Regions from separate parts of the Alteromonas sp. 07-89-2 genome, predicted to be linked through region 1. Evidence: predicted binding sites of a transcription regulator. Region 1 holds the regulator's gene; the other holds the start of a gene.
What was found. Region 1 encodes MetJ, which represses methionine synthesis genes. Its sites were predicted from a motif close to TAGACGTCTAGACGTCTA; they were not measured.
Positions count from the first base shown of each region.

Region 2: the regulator MetJ is predicted to act here: its motif matches at 3,896-3,913, upstream of msrA (peptide-methionine (S)-S-oxide reductase MsrA).

Region 1 is NZ_VTYM01000005.1:152,988-160,552, forward strand. Features, by position in the region: gene F0261_RS05595 (cbb3-type cytochrome oxidase assembly protein) at 1-384, opposite strand, end outside; gene priA (primosomal protein N') at 516-2,705, opposite strand; gene rpmE (50S ribosomal protein L31) at 3,157-3,369, shown strand; gene F0261_RS05610 (hypothetical protein) at 3,575-3,892, opposite strand; gene F0261_RS05615 (malic enzyme-like NAD(P)-binding protein) at 4,571-5,806, shown strand; gene metJ (met regulon transcriptional regulator MetJ) at 5,970-6,302, opposite strand; gene metF (methylenetetrahydrofolate reductase) at 6,464-7,351, shown strand.
Region 2 is NZ_VTYM01000024.1:95,921-103,485, reverse strand. Features, by position in the region: gene F0261_RS15525 (NAD-dependent epimerase/dehydratase family protein) at 1-808, shown strand, start outside; gene F0261_RS15520 (sodium-dependent transporter) at 923-2,344, opposite strand; gene F0261_RS15515 (SDR family NAD(P)-dependent oxidoreductase) at 2,656-3,381, opposite strand; gene F0261_RS15510 (thiol-disulfide oxidoreductase DCC family protein) at 3,371-3,766, opposite strand; gene msrA (peptide-methionine (S)-S-oxide reductase MsrA) at 3,991-4,536, shown strand; gene F0261_RS15500 (hypothetical protein) at 4,638-5,759, opposite strand; gene F0261_RS15495 (alkaline phosphatase family protein) at 6,031-7,565, shown strand, end outside.

The DNA.
Region 1 (7,565 bases):
AAACGAGGCGCACTGCATTAAATAGCGTTTGTCAGATTTTTCTTGCTCTTTGACCTCAACTTCTACTTCATATCCTGGAAGGGTCTTAATGTACTCCCATTCTTCTTCAGGAAGCTCAGGTAACGTCTCTTCTGTAGGAGCCACAGGTCGTGAAGCTTGTGTATCCACGTCGTCTTCTACATTGTCTTTTATTGACCACAAAAATGCACCAAAGCCAATCACCAATGCGAATACGCCAACAAGGCGCACAATAGGAAGTTTTCCAGAAACCGGGGCATTAGATTGCGCATTTGATTGCGCGCTTCTGGCTGGTTTTCTACCTTTACCAGCCGGCTTCTTTTTTTGAGGAGAGCGTCCACGAGAGACATAATCGCGTTGAGCCATAGTCGGCAATATTCCTACTTGTTATCGTTGTTTGTATGCGTAAGAAAACGTCATATACCAAATCTTTATGAAGCAGCAGCTTTCCTGCACTTCAATCCTGCGGAAATTTTAACGTATTGCTACCCAACAAGCTAACTGAAATCGGTAGGATCAATATCTATCGACCACCTTACCTTCATTGCCTGTGGCAACGCCTGTAAAAATGGCAGCGCCAAACGCAGCGCATTGTGAAGCGGCGCACGCTTTTCATGGCTACATATCAGCATAAACCGGAACCTACCTTGCCGCTTTTCAATTAGACAAGGAAACGGGCCATTTAGCTCAATGGCATGCTGCTGGAGAAATACTTGCTTGCTGTCTTGTAAAAAACGATAGGCCAAACTGCTGTCGGTCGCTTCTGCGCGAATGACAAACTGGCTAATAAAAGGGGGCAGCCCCGCCGCTTTACGCTCCATTAAAGCGTGTCTGGCGAAATGCCCATAGCCATTGTGCACTAAATCTTGTAGCAAAGGGTGATGGGGGTTGTGAGTTTGAAGCCACATCTCACCAGGTTTACTGGCGCGCCCTGCTCTTCCAGCAAGCTGAGTTACAAGCTGAGCGAGCTTTTCTGGTGCTCTAAAATCGGCACTAAAAAGTGCGCCATCACAATCTAGCACCGCCACTAAGGTTACATGCGGGAAATGATGACCTTTTGATAGTATTTGGGTACCTACCAGCAGCTGGTACTCTTGGCGGTTTATTGCATCTAGCGTCTGGTGCAGTTTATCTTTGCCCCGCACGGTATCGCTGTCTATTCGTACCTGTTTAACACCGGGAAATAAGCTTGCAAGCCCTTGCTCGACTTGCTCGGTGCCCGTACCCGCCGTAACTAATTCATTGTGATGGCACGCTTCGCAGTTTGATGGCATTGAACGCATACCGCCGCAGTGATGACACTGCAAACGGTTCTGCGCTTTATGCACCGTATACGGGCGGTCACAACGCTTACACATGACGGTTTCGCCGCAGTGATGGCAAAGCAGCGCTGGCGCATAACCTCTGCGATTCACAAACACCAATACCTGATTTCCCGCGTTGATATGCTGGCGCATTATCGTTAGCAAGCCTTGCGAAATACCGTAGTGAATGGGTTGGTCACGCGCGTCCAACACATGCTGATGCGTGCTTTTCGCCCCTCCCGCTCGCTTAGTTAACTGCAAATGGGCATAGCGACCGCTTAGCGCATTATTAAGTGTTTCGAGTGCGGGCGTGGCGCTGCCTAATAAAAGAGGAATATTGTGCTGCTTAGCCCGCATAGCTGCCAAGTCACGGGCGTGGTAGCGAAGTCCATCTTGTTGTTTAAAAGACTCGTCGTGCTCTTCATCCACAATCAGCATGCCGGGGTTGTGCAGCGGGGTGAAAATAGCCGAGCGAGTACCGATGATTATCCCAAGTTCACCAGCTCTTGCTCGCTGCCACACCTGTAGCCGTTCTTTATCAGAAAGCTGAGAGTGTAAAACGCCCACTGCAATACCAAAGCGCTTTTCAAAGCGTGACACCGTTTGCGGCGTCAGCCCAATTTCTGGCACAAGTATAAGCACTTGTTTTCCGTCGCACAGTAAGGGTTCGATGGCTTGAAGGTACACTTCCGTTTTACCGCTACCGGTAACCCCTTCAAGCAAACTTACCGCAAAGTTGCCCTGCTGACGATTAAGTGCGGCAATGGCAACCGACTGCTCAGTATCTGGAATTGGCTTTTCAGACACCGATAACGAGGCAAGCCAACTGCCTGACTTAAATTCAGGCGCGACTTCTTCAATGCTTATCAATGACTTTTCGACGAGCGCTTTGACCGCAGGTGCGCCATACTGCTTGCGCGCTTGGGATGCTAATAAGGCACCACCAGCCATTGCAGTAAAACAGGCTTGTTGTTTAGGCGCCCGCGATAACGTGTCTGCAGTCGTTTGCTTACCTTCTTCGGTAAGCATTAGCATGTCTTGAGGTGTTGGCGCTGCTGACTCGCCTTTGCGCAATAAAACAGGCAGCATGGCGTGTAGCACTTCACCCGGCGCATGATGATAGTACTGCCACAGCCATTGGGCCATTTTCAGCAACACCTCTTCTATAATGGGGGTATCGTCCAGTACCGACTCAATGGCTTTTAGCTTGTTGGAGTTTTCAATGTCGCTTTCAGGTTTGTGTAGGGTTTCAACAACTACACCCACAAGTTTGCGCGGACCGAAAGGCACAACCACTCTTACACCCGCACTTAGTGCGTTATCGTGGGTATACGTGAAAAGTTGGCGCAGCGGCACTGGCACGGCAACTTGGATAAAGGCCATTGCGAAGGTTCTACCTTATTTGACGATTGTTACAGCGCGTAATGCGCTTACTAAGCTTCTTATGTTGAAACTAATTATACTGAGGCTTCTTGCAGACCTATACGTTACAGCAGTTTGCGCTGCTAACAGCTAGCTACACATTTTGCTATTGGCGCATGATTTTGCCACTAGAGCATCTGGCCCAGCCTTGAAAGACAAATATTTAAACATACTTTACAGGTAAGCATAAAAGGAATGTTTTTTGTTTGGCCTTTTTATACGGCTGCCTTGTCTAGCTCTCTTGTTTAGCATTTGGCCAAAAACCGCTTGATCAAGGCCCTGCCATCCTTTATTATGCGCCGCTCTTTTGCGATAGGCTGTTCTTTGAACGACTTATCATTTGAATTAAGTAACGTATGGTGTGCGACTTCGGGTTGTATAGCGATACGGCCTTATTATGTGAGGTAACCCAATGAAACAAGATATCCACCCAAAATACGAAGCAATCACAGCAACTTGCTCATGTGGTAACGTAATGAACATTCGCTCTACGCTTGGTAAAGACATCAACCTAGACGTATGTTCTTCATGTCACCCATTCTACACTGGTAAGCAACGTAACGTTGACACTGGTGGTCGTGTTGATCGCTTCAAGAAGCGTTTCGGTGCATTGGGCAAAAAGTAAGCCTGATATCCAGTTCAAAAAAAGCGCCTTTATGGCGCTTTTTTATTGCTTAAAATTCACGCTTCACACAAACAAGGTGTGCCAAACAGCGCTTTACCGCCGTTATCCTACGTCAGGCCTGTACCTAGCCAGTGTAACAAGCCCTGCAACTCGCCTTTCTGAAAACGTTTTTAGCTTAATTTACAACATCCAGCGTAACCTGAACTCAGTGAAGGTTTTTAACATTAGATAAATGCCTATCCCAATTGCCGCCACTCACTTTCTTACACTGTTCTTCGCTATCAAAATAAATACCAACGGGTGCTGACTTAATTGACGCCAAAGCAATATTCACTTGGTTTATGAAGTCTATATCCCAACCATTAGTTAACGCCCGCTGCTTCTCCTGCTCAGTATTAAACACGGCAATCACTTGCGGCGCTCTCCAATGTCCTACGTGAGTTAGCCAAACAAATCCATTATTGGTAGATTTTACGCTTTCACACACATCGGTTAACACGGTTATTAGTTTTCTTTCTGTCATATCCTCGCCTTCAGCGCGAATTTTGAGTGGGCTTTCACAGGATTTTATCAGAAATATTGGATGGAGAATTAACGAGGTGTCTCCCTGCATTCTATTTTCCTGATTTGGGTTTCTGTCCAATGCATTTATGAGAACGTAGATCCCTTTGATAGCTTTATTTTCCCCCTCCACACAATAGACCTACAGAATGTTATAACAAGTCAAAATAAATAGCATGAATGGCAATTATAGCCCCATTTTACTGGTCTAATTAGTATGCCTAACCTACATTGGTATATGAGAATTCTGATCAGATATGTACACAGTGATTGGCTGTGTTAGAGTTGCGATCGGCACTTTGATAGTGAGCATTAATTCTGTGAATAATGCATTACTTTCAAGACTTGTGGCGCTTTTGGGTACATAAACCAGAGGCTTGTATCCATTAAGGTATGTGAACAAAATCAGTAAAGGTTAACGCCTAGTCTGCTTTTCCACATGCCACCTTGGGGCCTATTGATGATTGCTGTAAAACAAAGATCAACAAACCCTAGTGCTAACAACTATTTATAATCACTTTGTCATTATTTGGTTGTAACGCGCTTACGTTTATCTACCTATAACTATAACGACAATAAAATAGCTACAGAGCGTGAACGAAAACACCGATGAACCCTACATCTAAGGATACCTTTTTACATGTCAGATTTTAGACAACACGCACTCGACTATCACGCCAAACCCACACCTGGAAAAATCCGCGTAGAGTTATCTAAGCCAGCAGACAGCGTCGATGACCTTGCTCTTGCCTATAGCCCAGGCGTTGCCGAACCGGTCAGAGAAATTGCCGAAGACGCAGATAACGCCTATAAATACACGGGTAAAGGAAACCTGGTTGCCGTTATCAGTAACGGAACTGCGATTTTAGGATTGGGTAACCTAGGCCCACTGGCATCGAAACCTGTTATGGAAGGTAAAGCCCTTCTGTTTAAACGCTTTGCTGGCTTGGATGCCATTGACATTGAAGTGAAGCATCGTACGACCGAAGAGTTCATTAATACGGTAGCGAATATCGCTGACACATTTGGCGGCATTAACTTAGAAGACATTAAAGCGCCTGAATGCTTTGAGATTGAACAAGAGCTAATTAAGCGCTGTAAAATTCCGGTATTTCATGATGATCAGCACGGTACCGCTATTGTAACTGCAGCGGGCATGCTTAATGCTCTGGAAATTCAGGGTAAAAGCATAGAGAGCGCTAAAATTGTGTGTATGGGTGCCGGTGCAGCAGCGGTCGCTTGTATGGAACTGCTTATAAAGTGTGGTGCCCAGCGTGAGCGTATTTATATGCTAGACAGAAAAGGCGTTATCCATACTCGTCGCGAAGACTTAACTGAGCACAAAAAGCTATTTGCTAACAATACTGACAAGCGTACGCTTGAAGATGTAATGGAAGGCGCGGATATTTTTGTTGGTGTGTCAGGACCGGATGTTTTACCACCAGAAACACTGGCCTTGATGGCTGAAAACCCAATTGTATTTGCATGTTCTAACCCAGACCCTGAGATAAAGCCTGAACTTGCTCACGAAGTACGTAAAGATCTTATTATGGCTACCGGACGCTCGGACTACCCTAACCAGGTTAACAACGTACTGTGTTTCCCGTTTATTTTCCGTGGAGCACTAGATGTTCGTGCAACGGCCATTAACGATGAAATGAAAGTAGCGGCAGTAGAAGCCCTTCGTGCTATCACGAAGGAGCCTGTACCAGAAGAAGTACTAGCTGCCAGTAAGAGTACTAGTCTGACATTTGGTAAGGAGTACATTATTCCTAAACCTATGGACCCGCGTTTATGCGAGCGTATTGCTACCGCGGTATCTAAGGCTGCGATTGAATCTGGCGTTGCACGCGTGCCTGAAAGCCCAGAAGAATAAAATTCTGGTACATAAGGCAAAAAAATGAAGGGGCTAGTGCTCAACCTTTATTTGCTAAAAAGTGCGCTCAGAGAATACAAGTACATAAAAAACGGCGCCGTGTTGTGGGTTATCAACTAGCAATAACTTACAACAAAGCGCCGTTTCTCTTTAATACCAAATATCAGTCGTCTTCCGACACATCGTTTTCGAAGCTTGGATCAATGCCCATTTCTTCCATAATGCGTCTTGCTTCAGCCGGTACGCGATTAGGATTGTCTTTGCGCAGGTCATCATCGTTAGGCAATGGTTGACCGGTAAACGCATGTAAAAATGCTTCACACAACAGTTCTGAATTAGTGGCGTGACGCAAATTATTGATTTGGCGGCGAGTACGCTCATCAGTAAGCGCCTTAAGCACATTAATAGGTATAGAGACAGTGACTTTCTTTACCTGTTCGCTCTTCTTGCCATGCTCTGCGTAGGGGTGAATATATTTACCGTTCCATTCTGCCATTGTACTAACTCGGTCTACTCTTTTTTATGTTATGAAGAGAAATTCTAAACAAGTTCACGAAAAGGTCAATTGAGCAGTGTAAACCTCTTGACGTCTAGACATATATTCTTTAATTTAGACGTCTAAACGTCTATAAGAATACATTTTTGAGAGAAAAAGCCATGGTTTCTTACGCACAAGGTATCGATGCATTAAACCAGTCCCTGTCGGAACTGCGTGATATTGATGTATCTTTTGAATTCTTTCCGCCTAAAACGGAAGCCATGGAACAGACCCTGTGGAAGTCAGTTGAACGTCTAGCGCCACTAAAGCCAAGCTACATGTCGGTAACCTACGGCGCGAATAGCGGTGAGCGTGACAGAACCCACGACGTTGTAAAACGCATTCAGCAGCAAACCGGTGTCGCGGCGGTTCCTCACTTGACCTGTGTTGATGCTAGCCGTGATGAGCTTAAGCAAATTGCAAAAGACTACTGGGACTCAGGTATTCGCCGTATTGTTGCGCTTCGTGGCGATTTACCGCCAGGAGTAGAGAAAACAGAGATGTATGCCTCTGATCTTGTTGCCTTGCTAAAAGACGTTGCCGATTTTGATATTTCTGTTGCTGCCTATCCAGAGAAGCACCCTGAAGCACCAAATGCGCAGTTTGATTTACTAAACCTCAAGCGCAAAGCAGAAGCAGGTGCCACAGAAGCGATAACCCAGTTCTTTTTCGATACGAGTGTGTACCTTCGATTTAGAGACCGTGCAGCCGCAGCGGGTGTCGACTTAGATATCGTTCCGGGTATTTTGCCGGTAACCAACTACCAAACACTGGTGAAATTTGCGGGGTTCACAAATGTTCATGTGCCGGGATGGTTACACAAAATGTTCGACGGCCTTGATGCCGACGACCAAGCCACACGTAACCTAATAGGTGCTAACATCGCCATGGATCAGGTAAAGGTATTGGCTAAAGAAGGGGTAAAACACTTCCATTTCTATACGTTGAACCGCAGTGAATTAAGCTACGCCATCTGTCACATGCTAGGTGTGCGCTCAGGCACTTAATACATACAACAATCAGGATCGTGCTGACATTTTTGAATGAAGCACTCCTCAATAGGCGCAGTCAATGCGCCTTTGTTGTATAAAGCCTGCATTAAACTTTGCCACCAAGGCCGCCCGCAGTTACCATCTGATATAACATGTAATGAACTATCGATGCTTTATAACAGTCCGCATAGATAAGACCGCGCTGTTTACCATTTACACGGTATCGTCA
Region 2 (7,565 bases), on a different contig from region 1:
TCAAAATGTAGTAATTAGTGGCTACGGTTGGTTAGCCAGCTATGTGGGCAAAGCACTTTCAGGTAAGGTCAATATTGTTGGTACCACTCGAAGCCAACAGAAACGTCTCGCGTTAAAAGAGCAAGGTATCACCGCAATTGAATATGCCCTAGGCGAAGATACATCAGCGCTTTGTAACTACTTGCCAAACGCTACCTTGTTGCTAAATATTCCCCCTGGCAGGAGAAACACAGATCTCGCGTCATACACCAACAATATGCTGCAGTTGATAGACGCAGCCATCAATGTAAAGGTAGCGCATATTGTGTTTATCAGCACCACGTCGGTTTACGGCGATGCAACAAATGAGGTAGTGTCCGAAGTCAGCACTACACAGCCGCAAACAGCCTCGGCCAAAGCCCACGTGACTATTGAAGACTATTTATTGTCTAAACGAGGTCAGGTTGATATCAGTATTGTTCGCCTAGCCGGTTTAGTAGGCCCAGACCGCCACCCCGCCCGCTCGTTAAGTGGAAAACAGTTAGATGCAGGAAATAAGCGAATAAACCTTGTACATGTGTACGACATTGTATCTGCGTTGACGACCATCATTTGTGGCAAGCCGCTTAACGATGTTATTCACCTTTGCAGCTTGTCTCACCCTAAGCGCGGTATTTATTACGTGGATGCAGCGAAGGCGATGGATATTGATGCCCCGCACTTTTCTGATACTGAAGCAGAACCTGCTGGCAAGGTGATTGACGCCGCACAAAGCTGGGCAAGGCTAAATGTAACGCCTGTGTACGGTGACCCCTATCGCATGTTTTAGGCTTTACTCTTAGTGAAAATACATACTCTGACACAAACAAAAACGGCAAGCTTTAGGCTTGCCGTTTTTAAGTTGAGCTCGCTGCTAGCTCACGTCATTTCATGTAAAACCTGACTATCCGAATAGGCTCAACCCGAAGTATTTTACCGCTACCGTGTTTACAAAAATCACGAGTAAAATAAGTGGAATAAAGGTTTTCAGCGATATATCCACGTATTTTTCAAACCAACTACCTTTGTAACCACTGCTGCCCTCTTCCAAAGAAGCATTGAAGTTTGCACTCTTCCAACGATAAATAACAAACAAACAAATTAGCAAGCCGTTTAAAGGCAAAATCGTGTCGTAGAACACATCGTAAATGACATCAAATAGTGATTTATCTGCGCCAGCGTAGTGCATAAACGACGTAAGCATATCAACTTTACCGAATGACAACGCACTTAGGATGGCTAGCAAAATCATAATGCTTCCTAGCGACCCAAGCGCCCATTTACGGCTTACACCTTTTTCATCCATAAGCGCCGCAACAGGTACTTCAAAAATAGACACTAGCGACGTAATTGCCGCAAAGAACACTAATAAGAAGAACAAGCTAGCGACAATCGATGCGCCCATATATCCAATCGAGTCTTGTAACGCTAGAAAGATACTAGGCAGGTAAGTAAAAATCATGCCCACTGACGATTCACTTAAATCATCAGGGTTAATGTCTGGGTTAAAAGAGAAGATGGCTGGAAGGATCATCAAACCCGCAGTGAACGCCACGGCTGTATCCGTCAACGCCACCAGCTTGGCAGCGCTCGGTACATCTGCACGCTTATCAATGTAGCTCCCGTAGGTGATAAGAATACCCATGCCCAACGATAGAGAGAAAAAGGCCTGCGATAGCGCACCATTCACCACTTCAGCAGTGATTTTTGAAAACTCAGGAACAATGTAGAACTCAACGCCAGCCATCGCATTTTCGCGGGTTAATACGAAGATAACGAGACCGATTAGCATCACGAAAAGCGCAGGCATGAGCAGCTTTGCCGCTTTTTCTATCCCTTCTTTTACACCGCCTTGAAGGATGAGGTAGACCACACCAACAACGGCCGCCATATATAAAAAGATAGCTTCTGAGTTAATAAACAGCCCAAAGGTTTCTGGGTTAGCTAACTTGTCTAGATTTCCGCTTACTGCTTCGAACAAATAGCCGAAAAGCCACACAGTAATAACCATGTAGAAAACGGCAATCATGAATGGCGTAGCAATAGCTAGCCACCCCGCGACTTTCCATTTCTTTTCATTACCGCTTATATCACTGTATGCACCAAGCGGGTCTTTTTTAGCATGGCGACCTACTGACATTTCCGCCAGCATTACCGGTAAACAAATGGCAAAAACGAAAATAGCGTACATTAAAAGAAATGCACCACCGCCATTTTTAGCTGCACCGACAGGAAACCCTACCAAATTACCTATGCCTACCGCAGAACCTGCAGCTGCCAAAATAAAACCTATGCGCGATCCGAACTGTTCTCTGGCCCCGCTCATATCCCTTCCTCTTGTTGAGTTATTGTTATAGCAGTTCGCCGTATCATGCCTTGTGATGCACAAACACGTCGTGTGCTCACAATTTATGCTGGTTGTCGGTACTTACTATTCGTAAGAATCAAGCCGAGCGAACTGGTATTATTTATTATCAGGATGGCGTTTGTTGTTATGACTCACGTGTGGCGTCAACGCGTTGTATTGCTACCTCTATGGGCTTATCAATACGCTGCACCATTCCCAAAAATAGCATGGTAACAGCAGTGAAATAAAAAGTCTTGATGTTGGACTTGCTGAAATGATGTTAGACCGTATCACCAAGTTACCACTTCGCCATTCCAGTCGATAAAATGACAAGCTTGGTCTCGATTAAGCGCCGAAAGGTGGTGAATGAGCTGTTTAGCGGTAAACTCAGGCGTGAACAATTTCTTGGCGGCGACGTTCTTTTGAAAAGGCTTAGAAAGCCCCGTATCAACCGTCCCAGGGTGATAACAAACAAGCATCACGTCTTTCAATCTGCGCTTGTATTCTACCGACGCCGTTTTAACCAGCATGTTGAGCGCCGCTTTCGACGCGCGGTAGCCGTACCACCCTCCAAGTCCATTATCTGAAATACTCCCTACTCTCGCGCTTAAGCAAACAAGGGTTGAGCCTTCTTTACTCATTATATTCACCAAATGCTTGAGCCACATTGCGGGAATAATGCTGTTAGTTGAAAAATAAGCCGCTAAGGCCTGCTCGCTGACATCTTCCAAACGTTTCTCAGGATGAATGCCATCGCTTTCGTTATGCAAAAAACCGGTTGTTATTACTACCGTATTTAACACAACCTGCTGTTCAGCCAGCTGTTCAACAAATTCGCTTATGTGCCTATCGTCCTGTTCGGCCAGCTGATGATAGGTAACATCCCCAGAATGATTGGTGTCAGATATAGGGGCGCGACTAACCGCGAACACCCTAGCACCTTCACTGCTATATTGCTCAATAAGCGCAGACGCAATACCGCCCGACGCGCCCACTATAAGGACGTTATTTTTCACTGGCTTCTCCTGGTATGCAGCGATCGCACTGGCGTTTTTTACCTGTTAACAGGTATGAAATGGTGTATCTATGCTTTGCGAATACATTGTAGAAAGCATCGGCTATATGACAAATAACAGGCCAGCGAAGCGGTGCATATAGCCAACCCATGCCCACGGCTTTCCATGCTTCATGAGTGACATCAAGGCCAGTTATCAACGTCCCGTCTTCACGAAGTCCGTGAATTCTTGCATTGAGTGCATGCCAATCCATGGTTGGATAACGGCTCGAAAAATCGGGGGCCTGAATATCTACCAATGTTAATTTGTTGTGCTTGTCTCTTTTTCTTAAATGACGCATTTCAGCGATACACAACGGACAATACCCGTCATAGAAAATAATCACGACCGAATACCTCTGCCAAATTTCGAACACGCTTATACGCATTCTTACCGGTTGCAAACTGCTTGAAAGAAAGCAGTTAACCTCACATGTTAAAACCTTTCACTTAGCTTGCACATTATTCTTATTTAATATTCGTTTATACGATAAAAAAACACGCTTGGATGACTTGTGTTGTGACCTACCCGCACCCACACTACAGACAAAGATTAAGAGAGGTTTTTACTATGGCAAATTTACAAGTCGCCACGTTGGCAGGCGGATGCTTTTGGTGTATCGAATCAGCGTTGAATAGCGTTGAAGGCGTGGAAAAAGCAATTTCTGGCTATGCTGGAGGCGAAAAGGCCGATCCAACCTATGAAGAGGTATGCAAAGGAAATACTGGCCATGCTGAAGTGGTACAAGTGACGTTTGATGCCGACAGCATTAGCTACCGTGAGATACTAGAAATTTTCTTTGCGCTGCATAACCCTACACAGCTGAATAGACAGGGCAATGATGTAGGCACACAGTATCGCAGCGCGGTTTTCTATCACGACGATACACAAAAAGCTGAAGCAGAAAAAATTATCGCAGAAATCACAGAAGAAGAGATTTGGCCCGATTCCGTAGTGACTGAAATAGTAGCAGTAAATAACTACTACGACGCCGAAGACTACCACCAAGATTACTTCAAAAATAATCCACAGAACCAGTATTGCTCTATGGTCGTGGCGCCTAAGCTTGCGAAGTTCAAAAAAACCTTCGCTTCTCGACTTCGCAGCGACGCATAAATAAAACAGCGATATTAAGCGCGCTATCAATAGTGTTAGCCAACAATAAAAAGGGTTGCTTAAAAGCAACCCTTTTGTTTTTCAATCTATTCGTTTTCTTATTATTCAAACCAAACGCTGTTAATTTCTAGTGGAAATAATAAAGGCGCTAAGTCTTCATAACGCTTCTTATGCGCTTCACACGTCGCGTTTTTAAGGTAGTTTTTCTCCCAAGGATCGTTGATGATCCACAAGGTATTTTCAATGGTCACTAGTCCTTCCATCGACGAATTATCCATTGTGTACTGTTCACACTTCTGGTCGCCGGCAACGTCGAACTTAATAGGGATACGCTTTGTTGGCTTATTGCCATTCACATCAATTACCCACAGTTCATTGTCGTTTCTTGCTGCGCCAAACAAATAGGATGCGCCGGTTGAATGAGTATATAACGCCAGTCCATTGATAGGGTGATTACCTGAAGTAAACGAAGGAAGTTGAAGGTTAGGCTCGCTCACTGTGGCAAAATCATTCGACGAGAAAAAGTCTTCATCAACAGCCAATGTAAAAATTCTTGGCTGTCCTGCTTTATCTTTCTCTAGCGCCAGATATAACGTGCCGTCTTCAGCCATCGTCAACCCTTCAATGCCGTCGTTGGGGAAGTTACCTACTTCGAACTCTTGCGGAAACTGTAGTGGGCGCACATCCGACATTTCAACCGAGCCATTATCTTTTCGTGTCAATTTTACCAACAAGGTGGGGTAATCGGTTGACCCTGTTTCCTCGTATTTGGTTTCACAGCGAGGGCTTAATGCGCCGGTACGGGTAGCATCTTCGGTAACCGTATAAATTACATTGGTGTCTCTGGGGTCTACGGCTAGCGCTTCTAAATCAGGTTGCTCACTCAAATAGCTATAAAAGCAGCTTCGGCGCACGGTGTTGGAAAATGAAAAGCGTTCGCTCGATGCGCTCAGCGTTGCGGTATCTGGTGAAATGCTATGAAGTTTCAACTGTTGAGTGGTATCAGCGCTAGCATCTGCGATAGTGACAAGTTGACCGTCTAGCACCACTAACCCTGAGGTTTGAGGATCAAACATAACGTTGCCTTTTTCATCAAGGATCCATTGACCCACAGTGACTTCTGTTAAGTCTTGAGGTTCAGGAGTAATAACAACGTCTTTCGGCTCGCTACAGGCGCTTATCAGTAAAGTGGTTAGCACAGCACTGGTTAAATATTTTAGCATAGTGTGAAGTCCTCTCTCCGTTTATTAAGACGAGAGCAAAAGGTAAAACTGAAAAAATTGTAAGGGAGTATATCGAGCATACCGTTTATTCACAAAAAAGAGTAAGGTTATGCGATAGACATCAGGTTTGCTGAGTACATATATGATTTGGCAACGTTAAATAGTCGTGCTGTCATCATGTTTTTAATTAATGTGCAGCATATTTAGTTAACACGCTTACGTGTATTAATATTGACGAAAATTAAAGGAGAGCGTCATTTCTACGCAGCACTTGCCCCAAGTTATTGCAGGTCCGATAGTAAGAAAGGTGACATCTACAGAATGTCATATTTGGGTAGTAACCAGTAACGCCGATTCACCTACGCTAAATCTATCTGCAAATGAAGTCGTCGTCATCGGCAATTGTCAACGCGAAACCATACGCGTAGGTAAGTACGCATTTATACACTTGCTCTCTTTCACTTCGTCAGAGCCCTTCGAAGATACTGCGCGGATAGGTTACTCGCTATCTTTTAGCGACGATGCTCAGCAGGCTTCATGGGAAAATGAACAACGCGGGCTTCTTTACGATGGGCAGTCTTCCTTATGTTTCCACTACACCGAGACTCCCGAGACCATATTGCACGGCTCATGCCGTAAGCCTCACTTTCACAGTGATGATGCCCTAGCACAAGTAGATGTACTCCATAAAAATGCGTTCAAAAAGCAAAATGATTTTCCCGATCTTCTGTTGATGACGGGCGATCAGATTTACGCTGATGATGTCGCAGGTCCTATGCTTAAAGCCATACACAGCGTGATTGACCGTTTAGGTCTTTATCATGAAGCACTGGAAGGGGCAGTAGTAACCAACACTAATGAACTTGCCACACATGAACATGGGTATTACGAACGAGAGCAGCTTCTGCCACAAATTGCGACCAATACGGTACTGTCTTCAATATTCTTTGGTGCTAAGAAAAAACCGGTATTCACATCAGTAAACGCGCAAAACCATTTGATTGGCAGTGCGGAGATCATCGCTATGTATTTACTAGTGTGGTCCGACACGCTTTGGGCTGATATCAATATAGATAAAGATGGGATCCCCCCAAAATACCACGCTATTTTCGACAAAGAACACGAGGCGCTTAACGGCTTTGTAAAACAGCTACCGCAGGTACGTAGGGCCCTGGCACACATTCCTACCTATATGATCTTTGACGATCACGATGTTACCGACGACTGGAACTTAACCCGGGGCTGGGAACAAGAAGTCTATGGAAACCCTCTATCAAAACGCATGATCGGCAATGCGCTTATCGGCTACTTGCTTTGCCAAGGCTGGGGAAATGCACCAAAAAAAGTAGCGCCATTAATTGCTAAAGTACAAGAATCAATGGGAGAAAGCGGTTTAAACTCGCACGATGAAATCATTGATGAGCTGTTGGATTTTGATCAGTGGCATTACCGTTTAGATACCACACCACCTATTGAGGTTTTAGACACCCGCACGCAGCGTTGGCGCAGTGAATCTAATATGAATAAGCCCTCGGGGCTAATGGACTGGGAAGCACTGTGTGATTTTCAGCATTCTATAATCGGCAAAGAATCTGTCATCGTTGTCTCTGCCGCTCCCATTTATGGTGTAAAGGTTATCGAAGCCATTCAAAAGGTGTTTACGTTTTTTGGCAAGGCGCTTACTGTTGATGCTGAGAACTGGATGGCCCACAAAGGCACCGCGAACGTCATATTAAACATATTCAGGCATTACAAAACGCCCCCCGATTTCATCATTCTATCTGGCGATGTGCACTATTCCTTTGT